3 regions of the Halomonas sp. 11-S5 genome follow, and region 1 is predicted to be linked to each of the others. Evidence: predicted binding sites of a transcription regulator. Region 1 holds the regulator's gene; each other region holds the start of a gene.
The links. Region 1 encodes FNR, which switches genes on or off when oxygen is low (the NO sensors DNR and NnrR bind a similar motif). Its sites were predicted from a motif close to TTGATNTANATCAA; they were not measured.
Positions count from the first base shown of each region.

Region 2: a site for FNR is predicted at 1,279-1,292, ahead of OP497_RS03190 (Hsp20/alpha crystallin family protein). Genes of this name have one in related genera too.
Region 3: a site for FNR is predicted at 8,407-8,420, ahead of clpB (ATP-dependent chaperone ClpB). Genes of this name have one in related genera too.

Region 1 is NZ_JARANW010000002.1:62,521-72,658, forward strand. Features, by position in the region: gene OP497_RS01850 (FixH family protein) at 1-258, shown strand, start outside; gene OP497_RS01855 (heavy metal translocating P-type ATPase) at 278-2,761, shown strand; gene ccoS (cbb3-type cytochrome oxidase assembly protein CcoS) at 2,758-2,973, shown strand; gene OP497_RS01865 (sulfite exporter TauE/SafE family protein) at 2,973-3,671, shown strand; gene hemN (oxygen-independent coproporphyrinogen III oxidase) at 3,769-5,151, shown strand; gene fnr (fumarate/nitrate reduction transcriptional regulator Fnr) at 5,268-6,011, shown strand; gene ttcA (tRNA 2-thiocytidine(32) synthetase TtcA) at 6,180-7,100, opposite strand; gene OP497_RS01885 (3'-5' exonuclease) at 7,192-7,818, opposite strand; gene OP497_RS01890 (DUF294 nucleotidyltransferase-like domain-containing protein) at 7,868-9,691, opposite strand.
Region 2 is NZ_JARANW010000003.1:37,985-48,122, forward strand. Features, by position in the region: gene OP497_RS03180 (VIT1/CCC1 transporter family protein) at 1-626, shown strand, start outside; gene OP497_RS03185 (nucleoside deaminase) at 809-1,246, shown strand; gene OP497_RS03190 (Hsp20/alpha crystallin family protein) at 1,445-1,948, shown strand; gene OP497_RS03195 (host attachment protein) at 2,014-2,478, shown strand; gene OP497_RS03200 (histone deacetylase) at 2,558-3,712, opposite strand; gene OP497_RS03205 (DsbA family protein) at 3,803-4,441, opposite strand; gene OP497_RS03210 (ribbon-helix-helix domain-containing protein) at 4,532-4,816, opposite strand; gene OP497_RS03215 (twin-arginine translocation signal domain-containing protein) at 5,055-5,645, shown strand; gene OP497_RS03220 (GMC family oxidoreductase) at 5,700-7,283, shown strand; gene gloA (lactoylglutathione lyase) at 7,359-7,892, shown strand; gene OP497_RS03230 (zinc ribbon domain-containing protein YjdM) at 8,037-8,378, shown strand; gene OP497_RS03235 (phosphotransferase) at 8,410-9,456, shown strand; gene OP497_RS03240 (ribose-phosphate pyrophosphokinase) at 9,508-10,138, opposite strand, start outside.
Region 3 is NZ_JARANW010000039.1:4,367-14,504, reverse strand. Features, by position in the region: gene pssA (CDP-diacylglycerol--serine O-phosphatidyltransferase) at 1-608, opposite strand, end outside; gene ilvC (ketol-acid reductoisomerase) at 740-1,756, opposite strand; gene ilvY (HTH-type transcriptional activator IlvY) at 1,947-2,834, shown strand; gene ilvN (acetolactate synthase small subunit) at 2,897-3,388, opposite strand; gene OP497_RS16895 (acetolactate synthase 3 large subunit) at 3,388-5,112, opposite strand; gene clpB (ATP-dependent chaperone ClpB) at 5,695-8,277, opposite strand; gene pgeF (peptidoglycan editing factor PgeF) at 8,543-9,298, opposite strand; gene rluD (23S rRNA pseudouridine(1911/1915/1917) synthase RluD) at 9,309-10,138, opposite strand, start outside.

The DNA.
Region 1 (10,138 bases):
GTCATTGATCTGCAGGGCGAGCGCCGGCCGGCGCGGCTGTTCCTGGAGCTGATCTTTCCGACCGAGAGCAGCCGAGACCGCTCGCTGATCCTGGAACATATCCGCGACGGGCGCTATGTGACCATGATCGACGAACCGCTGAACTATCGCTGGTACCTGCACCTGCAGCCCGCAAAGGGACAGGATGCCGAATGGCGTCTGACCGGCGAGGCTCACTTCCCCAGCGACGACGAGATCGCCCTGGTTCCCGGCCTCTAGGGCCGGCCGACGAGACACCATGACCCAGAGTCCCCAGACGCCTGACGCGGCCCCCGACTGCTACCACTGCGGCAACCGGGTGCCGGCGGGTGCGCCCTGGTCGATCACCCTGGACGAGGCGCGCCACCCACTCTGCTGCCCCGGCTGCGAGGCCGTGGCCCACGCCATCGTCGATGGCGGCCTGGCGAGCTACTACCGCTTTCGCACCGAGCTGCCCGAGCGACCGGACGACCGCCAGGCGGCCAGCGCCGAGACCTGGACGGTCTTCGATGACCCGGGGCTACAGACACGCTTCGTGCATCCCGAGGGAGACGACGGGGCGGTGCATGCCACCCTGGCCGTGGACGGTATCACCTGTGCGGCCTGTGCCTGGCTGATCGAGCACCGCCTCAATGCCCTGGAGGGGATCACCACCAGCGCCGTCAACCTCACCCATCACCGCCTGCGGGTCAGCTGGGACCCCGAGCGGGTCACCCTGTCGCGGATCCTCGCCGAGATGGCTGCCATCGGCTACCCGGCCCAGCCCTGGGAACCCGATGCGGCGCAGCAGCGCCTGCAGCACGAGGAGCGCATGAACGTGCGCCGACTGATCGTCGCCGCCGTGGGCATGATGCAGGTGATGATGTTCTCGATCCCCATCTACGTGTCCGATCCCGGCGAGATCAGCGCCGACTTCCTCACCCTCTTCCACTGGCTCTCCTTTGCCCTGGCCACCCCGGTGGTGCTGTTCTCGGCCCAGCCCTTCTTCCGCAACGCGCTGCGTGATCTGCGGACCCGGGTACTGGGCATGGACGTGACGGTATCGCTGGCCATCGGCGGCGCCTACCTGGCCAGCGGCTATGCGGTGATCAAAGGCCACGGCGACGTCTATTTCGACTCGGCGACCATGTTCACCTTCTTCCTGCTCTTCGGCCGCTACGTGGAGGGTCGCGCCCGACGCCGCAGTGGGCACAGCGGCAACGCCCTTTCCGGTGCCCTGCCGCTCTCGGCGACCCGCCTCACCGAGGCGGGCGAGGAGCGCATCCTGCCCGCCAGCGAGCTCGCCGCTGGCGACCGGGTGCTGGTCAAGCCCGGCCATGGCGTGCCGGCCGACGGAGTGATCGAGTCCGGCGAGTCGAGCCTCGACGAGTCGATGCTCACCGGCGAGTACCTGCCGGTGAGCCGCGGGATCGGCGATCGCGTGACCGGCGGCAGCCAGAACATCGAGAGCCCGTTGACGGTGCGCGTCACCCACGCCGGCGCCGATGCCCGGGTCGCCAGCATCGTCGATCTCACCGACCGCGCCTTCGCCAGCCGGCCGCGCATCGCCCAATTGGCGGCGCGCATGGCCCACCACTTCGTGCTGCAGGTGCTGCTGATCTCCCTCGGGGTGGCCATCGCCTGGTGGTTCATCGACCCCTCGAGAACCCTCTGGGTGACGCTATCGGTGCTGGTGGTCACCTGTCCCTGCGCCCTGGCGCTGGCCACGCCCACGGCCCTCACCGCCGGCCATGGCCGCCTGCATCGCCGCGGCGTGCTGATCACCCGTGCCGATGCCCTGGAGACGCTGTCGCAGCTCGACCGGGTGATCTTCGACAAGACCGGCACCCTGACCAGCGGCGAGATGAGCCTGGTCGAGACCCGCCCGATCGGCGACCCGGGCAGCGCGCTCGACGCGGGCCGTGCACGCAGTGTGGCGGCCGCCCTGGAGGCCCAGTCGGAACATCCCATCGCGCGCGCCTGGCGGCCCTTCCGCGAGGCCGACGTCACGGCCGACGAGGTGCTCAGCCGACCCGGCCAGGGCCTGGAGGGCAGGATCGACGATCGCCGCTGGCGGCTCGGCAGGCCCGAGTTCGCCGCCCCCGAGGCCCCCCCGGCGCTGCCCGGCGAGGGGCAGTGGCTGCTGCTGGCCGAGGAGGGCCAGCCGCGGGCCTGGTTCGCCCTCCATGACCGCCTCCGGGAGGATGCCCGGGAGACGGTCGTGGCCCTGCAGAGGCGAGGCCTGGCCGTGGAACTGCTCTCCGGCGACACCCCCTCGGCGGTGGCGGACATGGCCCGGCGCCTGGGCATCGATACCTGGCAGGCGGCGGCCACCCCCGAGGACAAGCTGGCCCGCCTCCAGGCCCTGCAGGCCAGCGGCGAACGCGTGGCCATGGTCGGGGACGGCATCAACGACGTGCCGGTACTGGCCGGCGCCGACGTGGCCATCGCCATGAACGGTGCCACCGACCTGGCACGCACCCGCGCCGACGCCGTCTTGCTCGGCCCGCGCCTGGGGCGTATCGTCGAGGCCATCGAGACCGGCCGGGCCACCCGGCGGATCATCCGCCAGAACCTGGCCTGGTCGCTGGTCTACAACATCTCGGCGCTGCCCCTGGCGGCCATGGGGTTCGTGCCTCCCTGGCTGGCGGCCATCGGCATGTCGGCCAGCTCCCTGGTGGTCGTCGGCAATGCCCTGCGCCTGACTCGGGACGCCCCCTCACGCCAGGTCGGCAGCGACGCCACCAGGCTGGTGAACGCATGAACATCCTCTACCTGCTGATCCCCCTCTCACTGATCCTGCTGGGGCTGGCCGTCTGGGCCTTCTTCTGGGCCGTCAAGCACGACCAGTTCGAGGACCTGGAGGGACCCGCCTACCGCATCCTCTTCGACGAGGACGACAACGACCGCCCGAAGGACGACCGGCGACCCCCTGAGCGTGACGCCCCCTGCGACGACGAGGAAGGCCGCGACTGATGAACCCCACCGGCCTCGACCTGCCCCCGCTGGCCGCCGCCTTCGTCTTCGGCCTGCTCGGTGGTGCCCACTGCATCGGCATGTGCGGCGGCATCATGAGCGCCCTGACCTTCGCCGTCCCGCCCAGCATGCGCAGCCCGGCACGCCTCTCCGGGCTGCTGCTGGGCTACAACCTGGGCCGGATCGCCAGCTACATGGTGGCCGGCGCCCTGGTGGCGGGGCTCGGCACCCTGGTCGCCCTCGCCCCCCAGGCGCGCCTGGTTCTCCAGGCCCTGGCCGCGGTGATGCTGATCCTGATGGCCCTCTACATCGCCGACTGGTGGAAGGGGCTGCTGCGAGTCGAGGCCCTGGGGCGCCGGCTCTGGACGCATCTCGAGCCGCTGGGTCGGCGCCTGATGCCGGTGGTACAGGTGCCCCAGGCGGTGGCCCTGGGGGCGGTGTGGGGCTGGCTGCCCTGCGGGCTGGTCTACTCCATGCTCGCCTGGAGCCTGGCCATCGCCGAACCCTGGCGCGGCGCCGCCCTGATGGGTGCCTTCGGCCTCGGCACCCTGCCGGCCCTGCTGGCCACCGGGCTGGCCGCCCGCCAGCTCGGCACCCTGATCCGCCACCCGGCCACCCGGACGCTGGCCGCGCTGTCGATCATCGCCTTCGCCCTCTGGCAGCTGTGGACGCTGCTGCGCGCCTCGGTGGGCCACTGACCCCCGACGCGATTCCCGCTTCGCTTGACGCAGCTCAACGCGGTCCCCGGCGCTCGGCGCTAGCATGAAGGCACGTTCAACCTCCGGAGTGCCCTCAATGTCCGCTCGAGCCGTCGTCGGTGACCGTCCCAGCGGCTCCACCCTGATCCGCGACGCGGGCGTGCTGCGCCGTCATGGCGCCGGTGGGCCGCGCTACACCAGCTACCCCAGCGCCGACAGCTTCACGACGGACTTCTCCGGCGACGACCTGACGGCGGCCCTGGCGCGCAGCAACGCCAGCGGGCAGGACCTATCACTCTACGTGCACGTACCCTTCTGCCGCCACAGCTGCCACCACTGCGCCTGTACCCGGGTGACCGAACAGAGCACCCGGCGCGCCGAGCCCTACCTCTCGCGGCTCGACCGGGAAATGGTGCTGACCGCGCGCCACCTGGAGGGCTCACGGGAGGTGTCGCAGCTCCACTGGGGCGGCGGAACCCCGACCTTCCTGACCCTCGACCAGATGAGCGATCTGATCGACCGGCTCGACGCGCGCTTCGGGCTGTCGGGCTCGCGTCACCGGGACTACAGCATCAAGGTCGACCCCCGGGACGCCGATGTCTTCACCCTGCGCCATCTCCAGGCCCTGGGCTTCAACCGCCTGAGCCTGTCGGTGCTGGACCTGGACCCGCGGGTCCAGCGCGCCATCAACCGCCACCAGCCCCGGGTGCTCACCGAACAGCTGATCGACGAGGCTCATCGGCTGGGCTTCCGCTCCCTGGGGCTGGAACTGATGTATGGCCTGCCCGGCCAGACTCGAGAGCGCTTCGCCGAGACCCTCGAGCAGGTGATCGCCATGGCCCCGGCCCGCCTGTCGCTGTTCCCCTACGACCACCGGCCCGAGCATTTCACCGCCCAGCGCCGGATCCGGGCCGAGGAACTGCCGCCACCGGGGGAGCAGCTGGCCATCCTCGACACCGCCCTCGCGATGCTTGCCGGTGCCGGCTACGTGCACATCGGCATGGAACTCTTCGCCCGCCCCGAGGATCCGCTGGCCACGGCCCAGGCCCGGGGCCTGATGTCGCGCAGCCTGAGTGGCTACAGCGCGCTTCCCGCCGGCGACCACCTGGGCCTGGGCGTGAGTGCGCTCAGCCGGCTGGGCGGCATCGCCGCCCGCAACCCCATGGCCCTGGGCGACTACGAGGCGCGACTCGATGCCGGTCGCCTGCCGGTGGAGCGGGGCCTGCGACTGACCGATGACGACCGCCTGCGAGCCCGCGCCATCGAGCGCCTGATGTGCGACATGCGCCTGGACCTGGCCGTGCTCGGGCAGGCGTTCGACCTGGATGCCGGAGCACACCTGAACGAGGCCCTGGCCCGGCTGGCGCCGGCCGAACGGGACGGCCTGGTGAGGCGGCGCGGTCAGTGTCTCGAGGTCACGCCGGCGGGGCGGCTGCTGGTCCACCGCCTGGCCGCGGCCTTCGATGCCCGTGCCGCCTGACCGGCACGGCGCATGGCATCTCGCGCTCACGCGGGGGAGTACCTCCTAAGGGAGGCTTTGCCGGTGGACGACAATCCTCCATACTGTGACGAGAGTCATCATTCATGGAGGAGAGCATGCCCGACACCGCGACCGGTAGGTGCCGTTCATTGCTGAACGAGACCCGCTGCCAGACGTGCAGCCTGAGCTCGCTCTGCCTGCCCCTGGCGCTCGAGGTTCAGGACATGGACCAGTTCGACGCCATCATCCGGCGTCGGGCGCCGCTCAAGAAGGGCGAGTCGCTGTTCCGCCAAGGCAGCTCCTTCACCAGCGTCTTCGCGGTGCGCTCCGGCAGCCTCAAGCAGGTGACCACCGAGGGCAGCGGCGAGGACCAACTCACCAACTTCTACCTGCCCAGCGAACTGGTGGGACTCGACGGCATCGCCGAGGAACGCTACCCCGGCACGGTCGTGGCCCTGGAGACCACCACGGTGTGCGAGATTCCCTTCGACCGTCTCGACGCCCTCTCCGAGTCGCTGCCCGAGCTTCGGGGCCAGCTCTACCGCAGCATGAGCAAGGAGATGCGCGACGATCGCCGCATGATGCGGCTGCTCTCACGCAAGACCGCCGACCAGCGCCTGGCCAGCTTCTTCACCAGCCTCTCCGACCGCTTCCGCCGTCGCGGCTACTCCCCCTACAGCTTCCGGCTCTCCATGTCCCGAGCCGACATCGGCAATTACCTGGGACTGGCCGTGGAGACCGTCAGCCGCATCCTGGGCCGTTTCCAGTCACAAGGACTGGTGGCCGTTTCCGGCCGCGAGGTCAACATCCTCGACCTGGCGGCGCTGATCGAAGTGGCCGAGGAGGAGGGCGCGCACTAAAGCTCGAAGCTCGAAGCTCGAAGCTCGAAGCTCGAAGCTCGAAGCTCGAAGCTCGAAGCTCGAAGCTCGAAGCTCGAAGCTCGAAGCTCGAAGGCAGCCTGAATCGAATCGCCCCCGTGACCTTGTCACGGGGGCGATTCGATTGTCTTGCCGCTTACGGCTTAAAGCTTACAGCTCCTGATGGATATCGATGCGGTCGGCCTGCCTCTGCGCCTGCTTCTCCTCGAGGCCGGCGAAGTCGAAGAGCTCGCGGTCGGCCAGCTGCGAGGGCGCTACGTTGGTGACCGCCTTGAACATGCTCTCGAGACGGCCGGGATGCGTCGTCTCCCACTCGGCCAGCATCTCCTTGACCACCTGGCGCTGCAGGTTGGGCTGAGAGCCGCAGAGGTTGCAGGGAATGATCGGGAAGTCCATCAGCCGAGCGAACTCGGCGATGTCCGCCTCGCGGCAGTAGGCGAGCGGGCGGATGACCATGTTGCGGCCATCGTCGGAGAGCAGCTTGGGCGGCATCGCCTTGAGGCTGCCGCCGAAGAACATATTGAGAAACAGCGTCTCGAGGATGTCCTCGCGGTGGTGGCCCAGCGCCACCTTGGTGGCACCGATCTCCTCCGCGAAGCCGTAGAGCGAGCCCCGCCGCAGCCGCGAGCAGAGCGCGCAGGTGGTCTTGCCCTCGGGGGTCTTCTCCTTGACCACCGAGTAGGTGTCACGCTCGAGGATATGGTACTCGACGCCGATGCCCTCCAGGTAGGCCGGCAGCACGTGTTCCGGAAAACCGGGCTGCTTCTGGTCGAGGTTCACCGCCACCAGCGAGAAGTTGACCGGGGCGTTGCGCTGCAGGTTGCGCAGGATCTCCAGCAGGGTGTAGCTGTCCTTGCCCCCGCTGAGGCAGACCATCACCCGGTCACCCTCATGGATCATGCCGTAGTCGATGATCGCATTGCCCACCTGGCGACGCAGGCGCTTGTGCAGCTTGTTGAACTCGCGCTTGCCTCGGGCATCGAGGCCCTCGAGGGTCGACGCAGGCTCTGTGGGGGACGGGCCATCGGGCGCGGCGGTGTCACGGGGGTCGAACATCAGGGCGTCTTGCATGGTCTCGGGCGCTGCCTGGGCGGCTGGAAATGACGGGCGCTATCCTATCACCCTCGCCACGGCCAGGCGAAGCGCACCCCGGGCACGAGGATCAGCAGAGCCGTTTCGCCAGCATGGGACCTCGCGCCAGGCGCAGATGGATGAGTGCCGTGGTGACGGCATCGCCCAAGGCGGTGTGCCGCCCCATGACCGGCACCCCCAGGCGCTCGGCCACCTGCTCGAAGCGCGGCCGGACATCCAGCTCGGGATGGCTGCGACGCAGCTGGCGCTGGTAGGTCTGGGCCACGTCGATGCCGGCATTGGGCAGGTCGAAGCCGAAGAGGGGGCGCAGGTAGCGGTTGAGCATCGCCAGGTCGAAGTCCAGGCACCAGCCGACCAGCGGGCGGTTGCCGACGAAGTCCAGGAACTGCGCCAGGGCCTCCTCGACACCCGCGCCATCGGCCAGGTCGATGCCGCGCAGGCCGTGGATGCGGATCGAGTCGCCAGAGAGGCTCGCCGGCCTCGCCAGGCGCAGGTCGAGCGAATCGCTGGTCAGGACGCGGTCACCGCGGATGCGCACCGCGGCCAGCGACACCAGCTCGGCGTGGCGGGTATCGAGCCCGGTGGTCTCGCAGTCGATGGCGACCATCTCGTCCCCGGTGTAAGGGGAGAAGAGCCAGCCGTAGTCGCCGTGGGCCTGTCGTCGACGATCGGCGGCGCGCCTGAGTGCCTTGAGCATGGATGAACCTCCTGTTGTCGTTGTCGTTCCCTGAGTGAGTGCCCGTGGCTCACGAGTACTCGAGGTGGAAGCGGTGCGACAGCCGCTGCTTGAAGTCCTTGACGATATGCAGTGCCTCGCGCAGCAGGTCCCGCTCCAGCGAGGAGAGTTCCTGGACCACCACCCGATCGGGCTGCTCGCCTCGGCCTTGCGAGCCGTCGAGGCGGTCGAGCTGCTGGCGCAGTCGCAGCTCGGTGAACAGCGACAGGGCCTCCCCCAGGTCCTCGGCGAAGCGCTCCTCCAGGCGACCGTCGGCGACCAGCGCCGCGAGCCGGTCCAGGGTGGAGGTCGCGGTGATGCGACGCTCCAGCGCCAGGGTGCGCACCCCGTGGACGATCGGGAAGATGCCGCCCTTCTTGATGTCGACGCCGTGCTGCGGCTTCTTCAGGGAGCCGAACAGCGTCAGCGGCGTGGAGAAGCGCAGTGCCGTGCGCGCGAAGTAGGAGAGCAGGATCTCGTCGCGGCTGCAGTGCTCGAAGAGTTCCTCGCGCAGCCGGTCGAGCAGAGCCGGGTTGCCCGCCACGGCGTGGGAATCGAGCATGATGGCCAGCCGCATCAGGCTCTCACCGTCGCGGGTCGCCGCCCACTGTGCGATGCGTCCGCGCCACTGGGTCTCGGTGCCGACCCATTCCGGGTTGGAGACCATGATGTTGCCCGGGCAGGGCGGATAGCCCAGCTCGATCAGCGTCTCGGTGAGGCGCTGCATCTGCTCATGGCAGTCGGGCCACTCCAGGTCGTCGGCGAGTATCAGGCCATTGTCCTGATCGGTCTTGAGGATCTGCTCGCCACGCCCTTCGCTGCCCATCACGATCAGGCAGCTGTCGGCGTGGTAGCGCTCGTCGATCAGAAAGCCCCAGGCCTTGTTCATGATACGTCCGTTGAGGGCCGCCAGCAGCCCCATGGCGAAGCGCAGCTTGACGCCCTGGGCCATCAGGGCACGCACCAGTTCCGGGGTGCGGCGACTGGCAGCGGCCAGCGCCTCGAGGCTGTTGGCCTGCTCCACCTGCAGGCTGACCACGTAGCTGCGGCTGGAGAAGTAGCTGAGCACGTCGGTGAGCTCCACCACCCCCAACGGCGCAACGTCCTCCATCACCACCACCCGCTCCACCTTGAAGCGGGTCATCTGGACCAGCACCTCGAACAGGTACTGGCCCGGCGTCGCCGTGATCAGCTGGTAGTGGGCCACCGCCTGCACCGGGCTCTCATGGGCCAGCCCCTTGAGCACCAGGGCATTGAGCAGGTCGGTCTTGGTGACCATCCCGGGCCCGTCCTCGCCCTGCACCAGCAGGCTGTCGGCATGGCTGTCGTTCAGGGTGTGGACCGCCTCGGCGATGCTGGTCGTACCCTCGACGAGCAGCGGGTCGCGCATGCATTCACCAACCCGGGCGAGCATGAAACCGGCCATGGTCACCCCGCCCTCGGCGCGGCGTTCGGTGAGCAGCCGGGTCTTCTGGGCCAGGCGCTGGCGGAAGAACTCGGAGAAGGCCGGATAGGCCTCGCAGAGCTGCTTGAACAAGCCCTTGGGCAGCAGGTAGCAGAGACACTCCTGCTCGGCCCGGAAGCGATAACGGCTATTGCCGTTGAGGATACTGATGGCCCCGAACAGGTCACCGGCGGTGTAGTGGCCGATGCGTGACTGGGCGCCGGGCAGGGTCGGGTCGAGCTCGGCGACCTCGCCCTTGTGGATCAGGAACACATACTCCCCGGGCTGGCCGGCATCGAGGATGATCTCATCACGGTCGAAGTAGGCCAGGTCGATGCCGCTGCGTACGCGCTCCCGGCCCTCCTCGTCGAGGAAGGTGAATGGCGGCTGTGTGAGTTCTACATCGACCATGGGGCCGTCCTCGTTGCGCGGTGATCACCACCCCGCTGGCTAGGTTGTGCGTCAATTCCCGCGAGGTTCCAAGATAGCAAAGTCGGGTTTCAGTAAATAACCTAGACAATCGTCCTATCCGGGTGGCCTTATACCATCGTCAAAGACCACTCCGGGGCGCGCATTAACCGCCCCGGATTTCGGGGCTATACCATCGTCCTATGCACGCCCCTCCCGCGCCGCCATCTCGCCTGCAGCACAATTTTAACCTACTGATAAAAAAGCTTTTATTGGATACGCCTTCCATCGGTATCTTTTCATGATACGAAAGTCTGGGATTTATTTTAGGCGTTTGCTGCCCACTATTGGCCAGGAGCCATGCAGGACAATCCCGCGTCGACGATGCACCTCGACATGGAGCGGGCAACCTGATGACAGGCTGATCCAGCCTGCGCGGGCCAGGCTGGC
Region 2 (10,138 bases), on a different contig from region 1:
CCTTCGCGGTGGTCTCCGGGGCCTTCGGCGCGGGGTTCTCGTCCACGGTGGCGCTGGTGCTGGGGGTCGCCAACCTGCTGGCCGACGGCTTCAGCATGGCGGTCAGCAACTACGAGGCGATCCAGGCCCAGCGCGAGCATGTCGAGGGGGTGCGTCGCACCGAGCACCACCATATCGACGAGGTGCCGGAGGGCGAGCGCGAGGAGATCCGCCAGATCTTCCAGCGCAAGGGGTTCGCCGGCGAGACCCTGGAGCGGGTGGTGGAGACCATCTGCAGCGACCGCGAGGTGTGGGTGGAGACCATGGTCTCCGAGGAGCATGGCCTGCAGACCGTGGGGCTGAGCCCGCTGCGCTCGGCACTGGCCACCTTCCTCGCCTTCCTGGTGGTGGGCGCCATGCCGCTACTGCCCTATGCGATGCCGGGGCTGGATACCACCCGGCAGTTCCTGGCGAGCCTGGCGGTAGCCGGGCTGATGTTCTTCCTGATCGGCATGGGCAAGAGCCTGGTCTACCACCAGCCGGTGCTCAAGTCGGGGCTACGAACCCTGCTGATCGGTGCCGCCGCGGCGGGGCTGGCCTACCTCACCGGCCACCTGGCGCAGGCGCTGTTCGGCGTGGCGCCGTAGCTCTCCCCTGACCACGTTGGGTTCAGTCGATTTGGTCTGCGGGGTCGCGCTGGCGACGAACCGGCCACCCGAGTCACTCACGAGCCTCGCGAGGGTGAGCGGGACGGGGTGGCCTGGTGGCTGGCATGCTCCGGCCAGGGCGGCGTAGGCTGGGTGGTACCGCCACGCTAGGGAGTCAACGAATGGATCGCTTCATGCAGGCCGCGCTCGAGGAGGCCCGCCATGGCCTCGAGGAGGGCGGCATCCCCATCGGCTCGGTGCTGGTGCACCGCGGAGTGGTCATCGGACGTGGCCACAATCGTCGCGTGCAGCTGGGCAGCGCGGTGCTGCACGGCGAGATGGATGCCCTGGAGAACGCCGGGCGCCATCCGGCCGAGACCTACCGCGAGAGCATCCTCTACACCACCCTCTCGCCCTGCCCGATGTGCAGTGGCGCCATCCTGCTCTACGGCATCCCCAAGGTGGTGGTCGGCGAGAACCGCACCTTTCTGGGCGAGGAGGCCCTGCTGCGGGAGCGCGGCGTCGAGGTGGAGGTGCTCCAGGATCCCGAGTGCATCGCGCTGATGGAGGGCTTCATCGCCGCCTCGCCCGAACTGTGGCACGAGGACATCGGCGAGTAGCGCCTGCTCGCAAGGGCATGACGAGAATCATGCTGATCTGGGTCAAGTCGGCCGGGCAGGGCTGGACTACCTTTGAGGATGAGGCGGGCCTGCTCGAGGAGTGACAGCTGGTGATTGCCGGTATCCGGCTCCTCGAGTTCCCATGGGCCACGCCATTCCTGATCCGAATTGCTGACCTGCATCACAGGAGTCATCGCCATGGCCAAGAAAGCGTCCAAGGATGTCCCGGTCTCGACCGAGAAAACTTCCCAGCCGTCGGAGTCCCGGGCGATGAGCCCGTTCCGGGAGTTCGATCGGATGCTCGATAGTTTCTTCGACCGCGGCTGGATGCCCTCGCGCTGGGAGCATCCCCTCTGGCAGCGCTTCGCCGCCTTCGAGAAGGGCATGCCGAAGGTCGATGTCATCGACCGCGATGCCGAGGTGGTGGTGCGCGCCGAGGTCCCGGGTTTCGAGCGCGAGGAACTCGACGTCTCGGTGACCGACGGCGCGGTGACCCTCAAGGGCGATCACCGTGAGGAGAGCAAGAAGGAGGAGGGTGAGTACTTCCACTCCGAGATCTCCCGCGGTTCCTTCACCCGGACGGTGGCCCTGCCCAGCGAGATCGATGCCGACAAGGCGGCTGCCAGCTTCAAGAACGGCGTCCTCGAGCTGACGCTGCCCAAGCTCAAGCAGGCCAATCGCCGCAAGATCGAGGTCAAGTAACCATCCGGGATGACCGGCAGGCCCGGGACCCCGGCCTGCCGGCTCCCCTCGCGTGAGGGAACGACATGGATACCATCTGGGTAGTAGTCGCCGATCAGGCACGGGCACGGCTCTTCTCGGCGTCCGACCAGAGAGGGCCGCTGGAGGAGGTGGAGGACCTGGCCAATCCCGAGGGCCGCCTGCATGACCAGGACTTGAATGCCGACAGCCCGGGACGCGCCTTCGATTCCATGGGCGAGGGGCGCCATGCCATGGGCAAGCACCATTCGCCCAAGGAGCAGGAGGCGATCCGCTTCGCCCATGAGGTGGGGGAGCGCCTGGCGGCCGGCCTGCATGACGGCGCCTATCGGCACCTGATCATCAGCGCCACGCCGCGCTTCCTGGGGCTGCTGCGCGAGACGTTGCCCGATGCTGTCGCGAAGCGCGTCGTGCTCGAACTGCACAAGGACCTCACGGCACTGAGCCGCGACGAGATCCGGGCCCACCTGCCGGAGCGACTGCCCCGGGCCCCGCTTTCCTCGCAGGGCTAGGGGCCGAGACCCGGGTACGGCACGATGGCCCTGACCGGCGGGTGCTCGAATGGCAAGCCGAGCAATGAAGCCGCTCAACTCATGTCGTGCCTGATGGCCCGTCCGAACCGGCGTCGGGTGGAGTGCTCGGTGCATCCGGTTCGGTGACGAAGGCACTGCGATGGAAGGCCGCCGCGGCCTCCACCTCGACAAGACCGCGCAGGCCGGGTTCCCGTGGCTCATCGCCGGCCAGCACCTGGAGTACCGACCTGACGCCGCGCGACAGCGATATCAGGTTGTAGCCGCCTTCCAGCACGAAGACCAGCCTTCCTCCGCACTGCCGGCGTGCCAGGCGCTGCAGGATGCCGGTCATGGCGGCAAAACCGTCATAGGACACGTTCAGCGCCAGGTCATGGCTGTGGGGATCGAACCCTGTCGAGACCAGGATCAGGTCGGGTCGGAACCACTCGGCCGCCGGTACCAGGATCTCGCGGAAGGCCTTGAGATAGGCGGCGTCGCCGGCATCGGCAGGCAGCGGCACATTGACGATGGCGCCTTCCCCGAGGCCCACCCCGACCTCCTCGAGACTCCCCGTGCCGGGATAGAAGGGAGCGGCACGGTGGATATCGAAGAACAGCACATCCGGGTCGGCCCAGAAGATGTCCTGGGTACCGTTGCCGTGATGGGCATCCCAGTCGACGATCATGACCCGCTGACAGCCCAGCGCCGCCCGGGCATGGGCGGCCGCCACCGCCACGTTGTTGAAGAGGCAGAAGCCGCGGGCCCGCACCGGCTCGGCATGGTGGCCGGGGGGCCTGACCAGCGCGAAGCTGCTCTCGGCGCGCCCCGCTACCACGGCCTCGACGGCGGCGATCGCCGTGCCGGCTGCCACCTCGGCGGCATCGACGCTGCCGGGTGACACGGCCGTGGTATCCACGTCCAGCCAGGCGCTCTTGCCGCGCAGCTGGTAGATGCTGTTCAGGTAGGAGTTGGTGTGGACGCGCCCCAGCTGCTCGCGAGTGGCCGGCATGCCGGCCTCGAAGATCACCCCGGGGAGCGGTTCGAGTTCCAGCAGGTGCCGGATGGCGGTGAGACGGGCGGGGTGTTCGGGATACTTCCAGGGGACGCCCAGGCCCGACAGCAGGGAGCGGACTCGCTTGTCCATGCGCCCCGGCAGGAAGGGCACCTCGATATCCGGTTCATGGGCCAGCATCCGCTCGTCATAGAAGGCGATCACGCTGTTCTGTTCGGCCACTGCAAGGCTTCCTGTTGTGCGCAACATACGGGCGAGACCTGGCTACAGCATATCAGGGGGATGGCGCCGGGGGGGGAATGGCCCGTCACATCAGCGCGCGGCATCGAGCAGGCGTTCCACCGCCAGCAACAGCTGGCGGCGCGGCTGGGCACCCTCGAGCACGCCGGCGTGCTCCCCATCCAGCGAGAAGCGCAGGCCCGGCACCCCGCCGATGCCGAGCTCCCGGGCGGTCTGCTGGTCGATCCGTACCTGCTGGCGGAACTGGCCCTGCGCCAGGGCCTGGCGCAGGGCCTGACCATCCAGCTCGAGCGTCTGCGCCACGCGGACCAGTGCCTCGGGGTCGGCCAGGTCGAGGCTCTCCTCGAAGAAGCCGCGGAACAGCGCCGTGCGCATGGCGCCGTCGGCCCCGGGCCGGACGACCTCCTGCGTCCGGGCCCAGGCACTGGCCTCGTGGGCCAGCCGTGAACGGGGCTGCAGGCGGGGCAGGCGCAGGGTCATGCCGCGCTCCGCGGCCATCGGATAGACCGCCCGTTCCCAGGTGTCGTGCAGGTAGTCGCCGTCGGGGTCGAGGGTCGGTTCGGGCTCGGGGCGCAGCTCGAAGGCGCGCCAGCGGATCGCCACGACGTCGCCGAAGTGCTCTTCCAGGGCGTCGAGCTCCGGGACCTCCAGGTAGCAGAAGGGGCAGACGAAGTCGCTGAAGACGTCGAGGGTGATGCGCGGCCGGGTCATCGGGCCTCCTGGGGCGTTGCGGCAGGGTACGACAGGGTAACAGCCGGTCGCCCACAGGCAACCCCGGCAGGAGGGGCGGGAAGGGCGGTCTCAGGCACTGCAGGCGGCGGGTTCGGCGCGAATGTGCAGGTGCACGGCGCAGGCGACCCGCAGCATGGAGGTGAGGTTGGGCACCGCACCCTTGGTCGCCATCACCTCGCCGTAGAGCTCGCTGATGAACTGCCCGGTGGAGAGCTGCTGGTCGTGGGCAAGGTGGTCGAGGATCTCCCAGAACTCGTTCTCGAGCCGCACGCTGGTCACGCTGCCCTGCAGGCGCAGCGAGCGGGTGGTGCATTCGTAGCGGTGGGGGTCGGTGGAGGCATAGACGTGGCACATGGTTTTCACTCCGCAGGAAACAAGGTGCCGGATCCGTCCCGGCTCGTTCGACCTTGCCTGCTGTGGCCACCCATGAGCATTAGACCATCGTCGATGTAGTAACCCGCTGTTACCCGGCCGACACCGCTTGCGCCTACTCTCAAGTTAGGTGGTCGGTACCTGGGCCACCCTACAACAAGAGGCAATGCGCGGCTCACCTTCTGGGGGCGCTGCGCCATCCACCCCGGAGAGGTCAGCGATGAGTTCACCCAATATTTCCCGCCGCGTCTTTCTCAAGGCGAGTGGCGGCGTTCTGGCCGGCACCCTGGCCTTCGCCAGCGGCCCCATCGCGCTGCTGGCGCCCTCGCGCAGCTGGGCGATGCCGCTCGACAACCTGACGACCCGCCAGGGCGAGGTCCTGCTGGCCGTCACGCGGCAGATCTTTCCCCATCCCGATCTCGAGGACGCCGTCTACGCCTATGTCGTAAAGAGCCTGGATCGCAAGACCCAGGCAGCGGATAACCTGGACCAGAGGAGCGTCCTGGGTCATACCCTTGACGAAGGCATCGCTGAGCTGGATGCCGCCGCCGGTGGTGACTTTCTGGCGCTGGACAATGCCGGGCGGCTCGAGCACCTCGCTCCCATGGCCGGCACGCCCTTCTTCGAGGCCATCCGTGGCGATGCGGTGGTCTCGCTCTACGACAATCCCCTGGCCTTCGCCCACTTCGGCTATGAGGGCGCGGAGGGCGACGGCGGCTACCTGACCAAAGGCTTCAATGACCTCACCTGGCTGCCTGACCCGCCCCAGCCCGAGGGCGGCTACCTGCCCTTCGAGGAACCCACGGCCTGACGGGGCCGCCGAGCGATCGACGACCAGAACAACAACGCATGTGGAGACGCCAAGATGGCAATGACCGACAACCAGAAGACCTTCGCCCACGATGACGACAGCGTCGTGGTGGTGATCGGATCGGGTGCCGGGGGCGGGACCCTGGCCAACGAGTTGGCCCAGCAGGGCATCGACGTGGTGGTGCTGGAGGCCGGTGCCCTGCACACGACCGGTGACTTCCTGGCCGACGAGTGGGCCTCCTTCGCCCAGCTCGCCTGGCTCGATCCCCGCACCACCTCGGGCAGCTTCCGCCTGGCCAGGGACTTTCCCAACCTGCCGGCCTGGATCGTCAAGTCGGTGGGTGGCACCACCGTGCACTGGGCGGGGGCGAGCCTGCGCATTCAGCCCCATGAGTTCGCGGCACTGACGAATTACGGAAATATCGAGGGTGCCAACCTGCTCGACTGGCCGCTCACCTACGACGACCTGGCCCCCTACTACGACCGCGCCGAACGGCGCATGGGGGTGACCCGGACCAACGGCAACAAGGGGTTGCCCGGCAACAACAACTTCAAGGTGATGTATAACGGCGCCAAGAACCTCGGCTATTCGTGCAACACCGGCCATATGGCCATCAACAGCGCACCGCGCGACGGACGTGCCGCCTGCCAGCAGCGCGGCTTCTGCTTCCAGGGCTGCACGACCGGCGCCAAGTGGTCGACGCTCTATACCGAGCTGCCGGAGGGGATTGCCACCGGCCACCTGGAACTTCGGCCCGAGTCTCACGTGGCGCGCATCGAGCACGATGACACTGGCAAGGTCACGGCGGTGGTCTACTTCGATGCCGCAGGCAAGGAGCAGCGTCAGAAGGCGCGGCTCGTGGCGGTGGCCGGCAACTCCATCGAGACGCCGCGCCTGCTGCTCAATTCGGCCAGCACGATGTTCCCGGAGGGGCTCGCCAACTCCTCGGGCCAGGTGGGACGCAACTACATGCGTCACATGACCGGCTCGGTCTACGCCACCTTCGAGGAGCCCGTGCACATGTATCGCGGCACCACCATGGCCGGCATCATCTCCGACGAGGCCCACCATGACCCCGCTCGAGGCTTCGTCGGTGGCTATGAGATGGAGACCCTGTCGCTGGGCCTTCCCTTCATGGCGGCCTTCCTCGACCCTGGTGCCTGGGGGCCACGCTTCACCGGCGCGCTCGACCAGTACGAGAACATGGCCGGCATGTGGTTGGTGGGCGAGGACCTGCCCCAGGAGAGCAACCGGATTACGCTCAACACCGAGGTGACTGACCGCTACGGCCTGCCGGTGGCCAACGTTCACTACGACGACCATCCCAATGACATCGCCATGCGCGAGTACGGCTACCGTCAGGGCGCCGAGCTCTACCGCTCGGTGGGCGCCAGGGACATCTACGAGGTGCCGCCGTATCCCTCGACCCATAACCTCGGCTCCTGCCGGATGAGCGAGCGACCCGAGGACGGCGTCTGCAATGGTTACGGCCAGGCCCACGAGATTCCCAACCTGTTCATCTCGGATGGCAGCCAGTTCACGACCTCTGCGTCGGAGAACCCCACCCTGACCATTGTCTCGCTGGCCATCCGCCAGGCCGAGCACATCGGCCAGCGGATACGGCAGGGCGAGGTCTGACGCGCGCCCGTGACGCGCCTGGCAGCATCAGGCGCGTCTCTCGTCAATTCACGTCATCGATCAAGGAGTTGCGACATGAGCTTTGCAGGTGAGCAGTATCCCGGCGTCCAGGCGCCGCCCCCCGAGGCCGAGGGCTTTCGCCTCAACCACACCATGCTCAGGGTCAAGGACCCCGAGGCATCGCTGGGCTTCTATACCCGGGTGTTCGGCATGCGCGTGCTGCGCCGGCTCGACTTCGAGGAGATGCAGTTCTCGCTCTACTTCCTGGCCCAGCCGGAAGCCGGCGAGGCTGTTCCCGAGGATGCGGGCGAGCGAACCGTCTGGACCTTCAGCCAGCGTGGCGTGCTGGAACTGACCCACAACTGGGGGACCGAGAGCCAGGAGGGTCGGATCTATCACGATGGCAATGCCGAGCCCCAGGGCTTCGGCCACATCTGCTTCTCGGTGCCGGACCTGGAGGCGGCCGAGGCCTGGTTCGACGCCAACCAGGTGGAGTTCGTCAAGCGCTCGGACCAGGGCAAGATGAAGGACGTGGTCTTCGTCAAGGATGTCGACGGCTACTGGATCGAGGTGGTCCAGGCTGATCGGCTCGCCGCCCTGGGCGACTGAGCCCGGCCTACCTGGCGGCAACGTTCTGGGCTTCCAGCTCGGAGGGGCGGCCCGCCATGGGCGCGCCCCGGCGATGGCCGGACTGGAGCGGCGGGGCCGGTCGGTGTAGGCTTGCCGCCCTCGTTCACAGCACAGGACCCGATCATGAGTGACCTGCCCAACTGCCCCGAGTGCGGCTCCGAATTCACCTACGACGACGGCCTCCAGCTCGTCTGCCCGGAGTGCGGCCACGAGTGGTCGAGGGATGCCGGTGCCGAGCCAGCCGAGGACGAGGCGGTGGTCCGCGATGCCAATGGCAACCCCCTGGCCGACGGCGACACCGTCACGGTGATCAAGGATCTCAAGGTCAAGGGCAGCTCCTCGGTGGTGAAGGTCGGGACCAAGGTCAAGGGCATCCGCCTGGTCGACGGCGACCATGACATCGACTGCAAGATCGAGGGCATCGGGGCCATGAAGCTCAAGTCCGGGTTCGTCAAAAAGGTGTGATACCCTCTCGCCACGACGGGAGGTGCCCCCCATGGCCGAGGATTCACTCCACAAGGCTGATGCGGCCGCAAACGATGTCTCGCTCCGGGACAAGGTCGCGTTCCTGTCGAGTGCCCGGGCTTACCCCGGGTTCGAGGATGAGGTCGATGTCCGGGAGACCCATATGGCCTGGGTCTTCCTGGTGGGGGAGCGCGTCTACAAGCTCAAGAAACCCGTCGAGTACAAGCATCGTGATTGTCACTTCCTGCGCGACCGCGAGCTGCTCTGCTACGAGGAGGTCCGGCTCAACCGTCGCCTGGCGCCGGAGGTCTACCTCCGGGTGGCGGCCTTGCGGTTCGATCCCGCGGGCCGGCTGGTGCTCGATGGTGGGGGCGAAGTGGTCGACTGGCTGGTCGTGATGAAGCGGTTGCCCGAGCATCTCATGCTGGATGCGGCGCTGTTTCGGGGCACCGTCACCGGGGCCAGGGTGACCCGGGTCGCTCGACGGCTCGCCGCCTTCTATCAGGGGCTCGAGCCGGTCGAGATGCCGGTAGCCTCCTACCTTGACCGTTTCAAGCGCGAGCTCGACCGCAACCGCGAGGTCATCGCCGATACCCGGTTCTCCCTGGCAAGCGATGGAGTGGCGGCCATGCTCGACCGTCTCGACCGCCTGCTCGAGGAAGAGCCCGACCTGCTGGGGGATCGCCCTCGCCAGGGACGGATCGTCGAGGGGCATGGTGACCTGCGCCCCGAGCATGTCTGCCTCTCCGAGCCCCCCGTTGTCATCGATTGCCTCGAATTCAGCCGTCCCCTGCGGCTGGTGGACCCCTTCGACGAACTGTGTTTCCTGGGCCTGGAGTGCGAGCGACTCGGGGCTGCCTGGATTCTCGAGCGACTGGTCAGCGAATGCGCCCGGACGCTCCGGGACCGGCCAGGAAAGTTGTTGCTGGCCTTCTATACGGCCTATCGTGCCTGCCTCAGGGCACGACTGTCCCTTTGCCACCTGCTCGAGCCGGACCCGCGCACCCCGGAGAAGTGGGAGCCGCAGGCCAGGGAGTATCTGGCGTTGGGGCTGCGGGCCTGTCGTGAACTGGACTAGCGAGGGGCCCTGTACGGATCCCTGGCCACCGGGGCAAGGAGGGGGCTGGTGTTACGAAGGGCCCTCGAGCAGTTCGGTGAGCGAGCCATTCTCATGGACGCGGCGAATCGCCTCGGCAAAGAGCGGGGCGGCGCTGACCACCTCCAGGTGTCGGCTGGCCACCCCGGCATCGAGGTGGGTCGGCGGTACGGTGTCGGTAACGACAAGCTTTGTCAGCTGCGGGTCACTGACCACCCGGTCGGCATCACCGACGAAGAGGCCATGTGCCGCCAGGCCGTATACCTCCTTTGCGCCCCGGTCCAGGCAGGCCCGGGCGGCGCGCAGCAGGGTGCCGCCCGTGCTGATCAGGTCATCCACGACCAGCACCCTGGCCCCTTCGACCTCGCCGGTCAGCAGGGTGCCGCTGACCTTGCCCTCGCTGCGGCGTTTCTCCATGTAGGCCGAGCCGACCTCGCGACCCAGCATGGGCTCGAGCATTTCCCTGAAGCCCTGCGCTCGCTTCACGCCGCCCGGGTCGGGGGAGGCCACCACCACCGGTCCGTTGCCGCAGCGCTCCCGCATGTGATCGGCGAACAGGCGACGGGTATCGAGAGTATGGGTAGGGCAGCGGAAGGCGTTCTGGAAGGCCGCGGGATTGTGCACATCCAGTGTCATGACGGCGTCGATGCCCATGGCCTCCAGC
Region 3 (10,138 bases), on a different contig from region 1:
ACCACGAAGAGCATCAGCAGCTTGAAGCCGAAGGCATCGGCATCGAAGCTGTGGAAGGTCCAGACACTAGCCGCGACCAGGGCCGCCGCCGAGGGGCTGGGCAGGCCGATGAACCACTTCTTGTCGACGCTGCCGATCTGCACGTTGAAGCGCGCCAGGCGCAGCGCGGCGCAGGCCACGTAGAGAAAGGCCACCACCCAGCCGGTCTTGCCGATGTCCTGCAGGATCCAGATGAAGGCCACCAGGCCCGGCGCCACGCCGAAGGAGAGCATGTCGGAGAGGCTGTCGTACTCCGCGCCGAAGTCACTCTGGGTGTTGGTCAGGCGAGCCACCCGACCGTCCAGGCCATCCAGCACCATGGCGATGAAGATGGCGATGGAGGCCGTGGTGAAGTCACCGTTGATGGCGGCCACCATGGCGAAGAAGCCGGAGAAGAGGGCCGAGGTAGTGAAGAGGTTGGGCAGTAGGTAGACGCCCTTGCGCCGCACCTTCCTGCCGCCCTCCTCGGCCTCCTCGATCACCTCCGATTCGCGCATGAAGGTGCTCGCCAGGTCCTCGTCTCTCGGCTGGTCCGGCTCTTGCTCGCTGTGGTGCGAATCCCGATTCATCTGTCTCTTCCATCGGCTTGGGTGTCACCCCATTCTACACACAGAGCGCCCGACGACTCACGATGGCGAGACCAGACGCAGCGAGGGCGCGGAAACCCGCGCCCTCGCTCAAGCCGTAACGGATCGGGAGATCAGTTCTTCGACTTGTCGACCAGCTGGTTGGCGGCGATCCACGGCATCATGCCGCGCAGCTTCTCGCCGACCTGCTCGATCGGATGCTCGGCGTTCAGACGGCGACGCGCGGTCATCGAGGGATAGTTGCTGTTGCCCTCGTTGATGAACATCTTGGCGTACTCGCCGGTCTGGATGCGCTTGAGCGCATTGCGCATGGCGGCGCGGGACTGCTCGTTGATCACCTCGGTGCCGGTCACGTACTCGCCATACTCCGCGTTGTTGGAGATGGAGTAGTTCATGTTGGCGATGCCGCCCTCGTACATCAGGTCGACGATCAGCTTGAGCTCGTGCAGGCACTCGAAGTAGGCCATCTCCGGGGCGTAGCCCGCCTCGGTGAGGGTCTCGAAGCCGGCCTTGACCAGCTCGACCGCGCCACCGCACAGCACGGCCTGCTCACCGAACAGGTCGGTCTCGGTCTCGTCCTGGAAGGTGGTCTCGATGATGCCGCTGCGACCGCCGCCAATGGCCGCCGCGTAGGAGAGCGACAACTCCTTGGCGTTGCCGGTGGCGTCCTGGTGGATGGCGATCAGGTCCGGGATGCCGCCGCCGCGCACGAACTCGGAGCGCACGGTGTGGCCCGGGGCCTTGGGCGCGATCATCACCACGTCCAGATCCTTGCGCGGCTCGATCTGGTTGTAGTGGATGTTGAAGCCATGGGCGAAGGCCAGGGTGGCGCCCTGCGCCAGGTTCGGCGCGATCTGGTTCTCGTAGATGGCCTTCTGGTTCTCGTCCGGTGCCAGCATCATCACCACGTCCGCGTTCTTGCTGGCGTCCTCGACGGAGGCGACCTTGAGGCCGGCGGCTTCGGCCTTGGCCGCGGAGGAGGAGCCTTCGCGCAGGGCGACGGTGACGTCGACGCCGGACTCCTTGAGGTTGTTGGCGTGGGCATGGCCCTGAGAACCGTAGCCCACGATGGCCACCTTCTTGCCCTGGATAAGGGAGAGGTCGCAGTCCTTGTCGTAGTAGACGCGCATAGGGGGTCTCCTGAAAATAATAGCGTGGAATCGAGGTCAGCGTTGATGGCCACCCGCGCCGTCTGTCGCGGCGCCGGATTGTGATATAGAGAATTCGTTGCAGCCAATGGAGTCAGCTTACGCCAGCTCTCGTGTTGCGTAAAACGCGATATTTGCAATGTCACATCCCGAAATATGCAATACTGCCGACATGGACATGCGCCCCCTCAAGCACTTCCTCGCCCTGGCCGAGACCCTGCACTTCGGCCGCGCCAGCGAGGCCTGCCACGTCAGTCCCTCGACGCTCTCGCGCACCATCCGCCAGCTCGAGGAGAGCCTGGGCGTGCGCCTCTTCGAGCGTGACAACCGCCATGTGGTGCTGACCCGTCAGGGCCGCACCTTCCAGGGCTATGCCCGGGACACCCTGGAGGAGTGGCAACGGCTGCGCCAATCGCTGATGAGCGAGGCGCGCACCCTCACCGGCGAAATCAGCATCTACTGCTCGGTGACTGCCAGCTACAGCTTCCTCTACGAGCTGCTCAGCGAGTTCCGCACCCGCCATCCGGGCATCGAGCTCAAGCTGCACACCGGAGACCCGGCCCAGTCCCTGCCCCGGGTACTGGCCGGCAACGAGGACATGGCCATCACCCCGCGGCCGCGCCAGGCCCCCGATGCCCTGGCCTTCAAGTCGCTGACGCGCTCGCCGCTGGTGTTCATCGCGCCCCACGAAGCCCATGACTGGATTCCCCCCACGCCCGAGTCGCCCTCCGCCGAACAGTGGCGAGACGTGCCAATGATCCTCTCCGAGGCCGGCCTGTCGCGCCAATACAGCGACACCTGGTTTCGCGCGCTGGGCGTGGCGCCTCGGATCTATGCCCAGGTGGCCGGCCACGAGGCCATCGTCAGCATGGTGGGTCTGGGGTTCGGCGTCGGCGTGGTGCCGCGCATCGTGCTCGATACCAGCCCCCTGGCGGAGCGGGTCAGGGTCCTGCCGGTCAAGCCGGAGCTGCCCCACTACGACGTCGGGCTCTGCGTGCTCGAGCGCCGTCTGAAGAGTCCGCTGATCGCCGCCCTCTGGGACGAGGTGGTGGAGCGCTGAGCCCCAATCACGAAGGCCGCCTCGAAGGGCGGCCTTTGCATTCTGGCAGATGCGTGTCTCATTTATAGAGACAGCACTTTATCGCCGCGAGCAATCCCCGACACCCCGGTGCGCGCCACCTCGAGGATGCCCACCGGCGCCATGGCCTGCAGGAAGGCATCCAGCTTGCCGGCGTCGCCGGTGATCTGCACCGTGTAGAGGCTCGGTGTCACGTCGACGATCTGCGCGCGGAAGATGTCCACGGTGCGCTTGACCTCGTCGCGGGCCGAGCCCAGCGCCTTGACCTTGATCAGCATCAGCTCGCGCTCGATGTGGTTGCCCTCGGTCAGGTCCACCAGCTTGACCACGTCGATCAGCTTGTTGAGGTGCTTGGTGATCTGCTCGATCACCCGGTCGTCGCCCACGGTGGTCACGGTCAACCGCGACAGGCTCGGGTCCTCGGTGGGTGCCACGTTCAGCGTTTCGATGTTGAAGTTGCGCTGGGAGAACAGCCCCACCACGCGTGACAGGGCGCCCGGTTCGTTTTCCATCAGAATCGAGATGATATGGCGCATCAGGTCCGCTCCGTCTTGGAAAGCAGCATGTCACGCATGGAGCCCAGGGGCACCTGCATCGGATAGACGTGCTCGTGCGGGTCGACGAGAACGTCGAGGAACACCAGCTCGTGCGTGTCGGCAAAAGCACGTTCCAGTGCCGGCTCGAGATCCGCCAGTGTCTCCACCCGCAGCGCGGTGAAGCCATATGCGCCGATCAACTGCTGGAAGTCGGGCAGCGATTCCATGTAGGAGTGCGCATGGCGGGACTTGTAGTTGAGGTCCTGCCACTGGCGCACCATGCCCAACGAGGCGTTGTTGAGGTTGACGATCTTCACCCCGCCACCGAACTGCTTACAGGTCGACAGCTCCTGCATCATCATCTGGAAGCTGCCCTCGCCGGTGACGCAGATCACCTGCTCCTCCGGGAAGTTGTGCTTGATGCCCATGGCCGCCGGGAAGCCGAAGCCCATGGTGCCCAGCCCCCCGGAGGTGATGAAGCGCTTGGGCTTGTCGAACTTGTAGTACTGGGCCGCGAACATCTGGTGCTGGCCGACGTCGGTGGTCACGTAGGCCTCGCCGCGGGTCACCCGGCACAGCGCCTCGATGACCTCCTGGGGCTTGATCGGCTCGCCGGGCCGGGAGGGCTCATAGAGCTTGTCGCGGCGCTCCTCGCGCCAGCCGTCGATCTGCTTCCACCAGTCGGCCAGGGCCTCGGGGTTGGCGATCTCCTTGCCCTGCACCAGGCTGATCATCTCGTTGATCACGCTGCCGGCCGGGCCGACGATGGGCACATCCGCGCGTACGGTCTTTGAGATAGAACTGGGGTCGATGTCCACATGGACGATCTTGGCGGTGGGGCAGAACTTCGAGGTGTTGTTGGTGACGCGGTCGTCGAAGCGCGCGCCGATGGCGATGATCAGGTCGGCATGGTGCATGGCCATGTTCGACTCATAGGAGCCGTGCATGCCCAGCCAGCCCAGGCACTGGCGGTCGCTCTGCGGGTAGGAACCGATGCCCATCAGGGTGGTGGTGATGGGATAGCCCAGCCGCTGGACCAGGTCGGTCAGCCCTTCGCTGGCGTTGCCGGTGACCACGCCGCCGCCAGTGTAGAAGACCGGGCGCCGGGCCTTGAGCATCAGCTCCACGGCCTTCTTGATCTGGCCGGTATGCCCGCGGGTGACCGGGTTGTACGAGCGCATCTTGACCTTCTTCGGGTAGACGTACTCGTAGCGCTCGGTGGGTGCGGTCATGTCCTTGGGAATGTCCACCACCACCGGCCCGGGCCGGCCGGTCGCTGCCAGGTAGTAGGCCTTCTTGAGGACCTCGGGAATCTCGGTCGGGTGCCTGATCGAGAAGCTGTGCTTCACGATCGGCCGGGTCACGCCGACGATGTCGGTCTCCTGGAAGGCATCGTCGCCGATCAGGTGGCTCATCACCTGGCCGCACAGCACCACCATGGGGATCGAGTCCATGTAGGCGGTGGCGATGCCGGTGACGGCGTTGGTCGCCCCGGGGCCGGAGGTCACCAGCACCGTGCCCGGCTTGCCGGAGGCCCGGGCGTAGCCGTCGGCGGCGTGGGTGGCCGCCTGTTCGTGGCGCACCAGGATGTGCTTGACCTTGTCCTGGCGGAACAGCGCGTCGTAGATGTGCAGCGCCGCCCCCCCGGGATACCCATAGATGTATTCGACGCCCTCGTCCTGGAGGAAGCGGGCAATCATGTCTGCGCCGGAAAGCAGTTCCACAGATGTATCTCCCCTGGAGGTCTCGAGTGCGATCCGCGCCCACCGCGTGGACACGAAGTCGAGTGCGGCGGTATGCCGCTGCCGGCCATGCCGGCACCTGATGCCAAACCCTGGCAAAAAGCCCTGTTGGGGCCTGCACTCTTTCGGGAACGCTGATGCATTGCGACATGAATCAGCGATTCCCTTCACGGCGGTTCACCGCGTCGGGGGCGTTGGCCGACCCGGGCGGTTGGCCCGGATTCGGAAGTCCTTCGGCGGGTAGAGGCGCTCGGCCCACCCTTCGCGCGGGAATGGGGGATTGCCCGCTGGAGTCCGCGCCCGTATCAGGAAGGGTCAAGATTCCATTAGCACTGTGGAAGTGTCAACCGCGGAAACGGCGTGGGTAGCCCATGATCGGCCATCCGGCAAGCCGAATATGGCACAACGGGCCCCATAAAAGAGCCCGTCCACTCGCGGGGAGGGACAGGCAAGGGGGTTACAGGACGCAACCTGAAGAAAAGTATAGACCGTTGCCGGCCGGTCGCCCGGGCGGCAAGGTAACGCTTTGTGGCGCAGTGTGACGCTGCTTTACGGCGTGCGGCCTCAGCTCTGGAACACCAGCCGGTCGCCTTCCGCCTCCACATGGATGACCTCGCCCGGCGAGAACTTCCCGGCCAGCAGGTCCTGGGCCAGCGGGTTCTCGATGCGGCTCTGGATCGCCCGCTTGAGCGGCCGGGCGCCGAACACCGGGTCGAAGCCCGCCTCGGCCAGCAGCACCAGCGCCGCCTCGCTGACTTCGAGAGAAAGCTCGTGCTCGGCGAGCCGCGCGCGCAGGCGGTCGAGCTGGATCTCGGCGATGGCCTGGATCTGCGCCTGGCCGAGGGCGTGGAAGACCACCACCTCGTCGATGCGGTTGATCAGCTCGGGGCGGAAGTGGTCGCCGACCACCGCCATCACCATCTCCTTCATCTGCGCATAGTCCGAGTCGTCGCCGCCCATGCGCTGGATGATGTCCGAGCCCATGTTGGAGGTCATCACGATCACCGTGTTGCGGAAGTCCACGGTGCGGCCCTGGCCGTCGGTCAAGCGACCATCCTCCAGCACCTGCAGCAGGATGTTGAAGACATCGGCATGGGCCTTCTCCACCTCGTCGAGCAGCAGCACCGAGTAGGGCTTGCGACGCACCGCCTCGGTCAGGTAGCCGCCCTCCTCGTAGCCGACATAGCCGGGAGGCGCGCCGATCAGCCGCGCCACGGAGTGCTTCTCCATGAACTCCGACATGTCGATGCGCACCATCGCCTCCTCGGTATCGAAGAGGAAGTTCGCCAGCGACTTGCAGAGCTCCGTCTTGCCCACCCCGGTGGGGCCGAGGAACAGGAAGGAACCGTTGGGCCGGTTGGGATCCGAGAGGCCTGCGCGGGAGCGGCGCACGGCGTTGGCCACCGCAGTGACCGCCTCGTCCTGGCCGATCACCCGCTCGTGCAGCGCCTCCTCCATGCGCAGCAGCTTGTCGCGCTCGCCCTCGAGCATCTTGGCGACCGGGATGCCCGTCCAGCGCGAGACCACCTCGGCGATCTCTTCTTCGGTGACGTTGGAGCGCAGCAGCTGGTGCCTGGCGGTGTCGGCCTCGCCCTCGGTGCTCTCGGCGATCTTCTGCTCGAGTTCGGGAATTATTCCATATTTGAGTTCCGACATGCGGCCATAGTCATTTTGGCGGCGCGCCTGCTCCAGGTCGATGCGCGCCTTGTCGAGCTCGTCTCTGAACTGGGCCGCGCCCTGGATGCTGGCCTTCTCGGCCTTCCAGATCTCGTCGAGGTCGGCGTACTCGCGCGAAAGCTCCTCGATCTGCTCCTCCAGGCTCTCGAGACGCTTCTTCGAGGCCTCGTCGGTCTCCTTCTTGAGATGCTCGCGCTCCATCTTCAGCTGGATCAGCCGGCGGTCGAGGCGATCCATCTCCTCGGGCTTGGAGTCGAGCTCCATGCGAATGCGCGAGGAGGCCTCGTCGATCAGGTCGATGGCCTTGTCGGGCAGCTGGCGATCGGTGATGTAGCGGGTCGAGAGCTTGGCCGCGGCGATGATCGCGCCGTCGGTGATGTCGACGCCATGGTGCACCTCGTAGCGCTCCTTGAGGCCGCGCAGGATCGCCACGGTGTCCTCCTCGGAGGGCTCGTCCACCAGCACCTTCTGGAAGCGGCGCTCCAGGGCGGCATCCTTCTCGATGTACTTGCGGTACTCGTCCAGGGTGGTGGCGCCCACGCAGTGCAGCTCGCCGCGGGCCAGGGCGGGCTTGAGCATGTTGCCGGCATCCATGGAGCCCTCGGCCTTGCCGGCGCCAACCATGGTGTGCAGCTCATCGATGAACAGGATCACCCGCCCCTCTTCCTGGGACAGCTCCTTGAGCACCGACTTGAGGCGTTCCTCGAACTCGCCGCGGAACTTGGCCCCGGCCAGCAGCGCGCCCATGTCCAGCGACAGCACGCGCTTGTCCTTGAGCCCTTCCGGCACCTCGCCGTCGACGATGCGCTGGGCCAGGCCCTCGACGATGGCGGTCTTGCCCACGCCGGGCTCGCCGATCAGTACCGGGTTGTTCTTGGTGCGCCGCTGCAGCACCTGGATGGTACGGCGAATCTCGTCGTCGCGGCCGATCACCGGGTCGATCTTGCCGCTGGCGGCGCGCTCGTTGAGGTCCAGGGTGTATTTCTCCAGCGCCTCGCGCTGGTCCTCGGCGTTGGGGTCATCGACCTTCTCGCCGCCGCGCACGCTGTCCACGGCACTTTCCAGCAACTGGCGGGTCACACCCGCCTGCTTGAGCAGCTTGCTGACGGCGTGGCCCATCTCCAGTGCCGCAAGCAGCACCAGCTCGCTGGCGATGTATTGATCGCCGCGCTTCTGGGCCTCGCGATCAGTGAGGTTGAACAGCTTGATCAGGTCGCGGGAGGGCTGCACCTCGCCGTCGAAGTTGGCGACCCTGGGCAGGTCGTCGAGGTGGCCCACCAGGCCGTCACGCAGCCGGGCGGCATCGCCGCCGGCCTTCTGGATCAGCGCCTTGACGCCGGTATCGGTGGCCTCCAGCAGCGCCAGCAGCAGGTGGCCGGGCTCCAGCTGGTTATGGCCGCGCCCCACGGCCAGGGACTGGGCATCGGCCACGGCGTTCTGCAGCCTGGCGGTGAACTTGTCGAATCGCATTCGCTTTCCTCCATCGGGGTGACGGCGCGGTCGGACGCACCGTTTGGCCCTGTCAATGTGTCTTGACAGACTCAATGGAGTCAGCGTGGCCGGCTTTCAAGTCGGCGGCCAGGGAAAGGGGGTGAGGAGTTGACGCTGATCAAGCGGCCAAGCGGCCAAGCGGCCAAGCGGCCAAGCGGCCAAGCGGCCAAGCAGGATAGCTCGAAAGCGCAGGAAGCAAGCCAGGGGTTCCTTGGCGCTTGCAGCTCGGCGCTCGGCGCTGTTTTCAGCGCAACCAGATCACGCTGGCCATGCGGCCGGTGAGGCCGTCGTCGCGGCGGTAGGAGTAGAAGCGGGACTCGCAGGCGGTGCAGAAGTGGCCGCCGCTGATATGGGCGACGCCCAGGCGCTCGAGGCGCAGGCGCGCCAGCTTGTAGAGGTCGCCCATGTAGTGGCCGAGCCGGTAGGGGCTGGGATCGAAGGCCGCCTCGGCCTCCGGGTGCACGCCGACGAAGGCCTGCTGCACCTCGGGGCCGACCTCGAACTGGGCGTTGGAGATCGCCGGGCCCAGCCAGGCCATCAGCTCCTCCGGCGGCAGGCCCATCGCCCCCACGGTGGCCTCGATCACGCCGCCGGCCAGCCCGCGCCAGCCGGCATGGGCCACCGCCACCCGCTCGCCGCGGCGGTCGCAGAGGAACACCGGCAGGCAGTCGGCGGTGAGCACCACGCAGGCGTAGTCACGATTCGTGGCCACGGCGGCGTCCGCCTGGGGCCGGGCGCCGGAGTAGGCCTGCTGGACCCGGGCCCCGTGCACCTGGTCGAGCCACAGCAGCGAGCGGCCGTCGCCGACCTCCTTCTCCAGCTGACGGCGGCACAGCGCCACGTGGTCCGGATTGTCGCCCAGGTGCTCGGCGGGATTGAAGGCGGCGAAGGGACCCTGGCTGGGGCCGGTCTCGCGGGTGGTGACGAAGGCGCCCACGCTCTCCGGCGCCGGCCAGTCGGGCAGGATCGGTGTCGGGCGCAGGTCGAAGGTATCGCTCATCACGGGGTCCTTAGCGCATGGTCTCGCGGTCTTCGCGCAGGTAGTCGAGCAGCATCAGCAGGTCATCCGGCAGCGGCGCGCGGAAGGCCATTCGCTCGCCGCTGGCCGGGTGCACGAAGGCCAGCTTGCGGGCATGCAGCGCCTGGCGCGAGAACTCGCGCAGGATCTCCTTGAGGGTCTCGCCGGCGCCGGCCGGCAGCTTCAGGCGCCCGCCGTAGACCGGGTCACCGATCAGCGGATAGCGCGCATGGGCCATGTGCACGCGGATCTGGTGGGTGCGGCCCGTCTCGAGCTTGCAGCGCACATGGGTATGGGCGCGGAAGCGCTCCACCACCCGGTAGTGGGTCACCGCCGGCTTGCCCGAGGCGTTCACCGCCTGGCGCTTGCGGTCGCGCGGGTGGCGGCCGATGGGGGCGTCCACGGTGCCGCCGGCGGTCATCACCCCGACCACCACGGCATCGTACTCCCGCGAGACGCTGCGCGCCTGGAGCTGCTCGACCAGGGCGGTCTGGGCGGCCAGGGTCCTGGCCACCACCATCAGCCCGCTGGTGTCCTTGTCCAGGCGGTGCACGATGCCCGCCCGGGGGATAGCCGCCAGCGCCGGGTCGTGGTGCAGCAGGGCATTGAGCAGAGTGCCGTCGGGGTTGCCGGCGGCGGGATGCACCACCAGGCCCGGCGGCTTGTCGATCACCAGCACCTCGCCGTCCTCGTACACCACCGTCAGGGGGATGTCCTCGGGCTCGAAGCGGGTGTCGTCCTCGATCTCGGCGGCCAGCGCCAGGGCCTCGCCGCCGTAGACCTTGTCCTTGGGTTTGGCCAGTCGGCCGTCCAGGGTCAGGG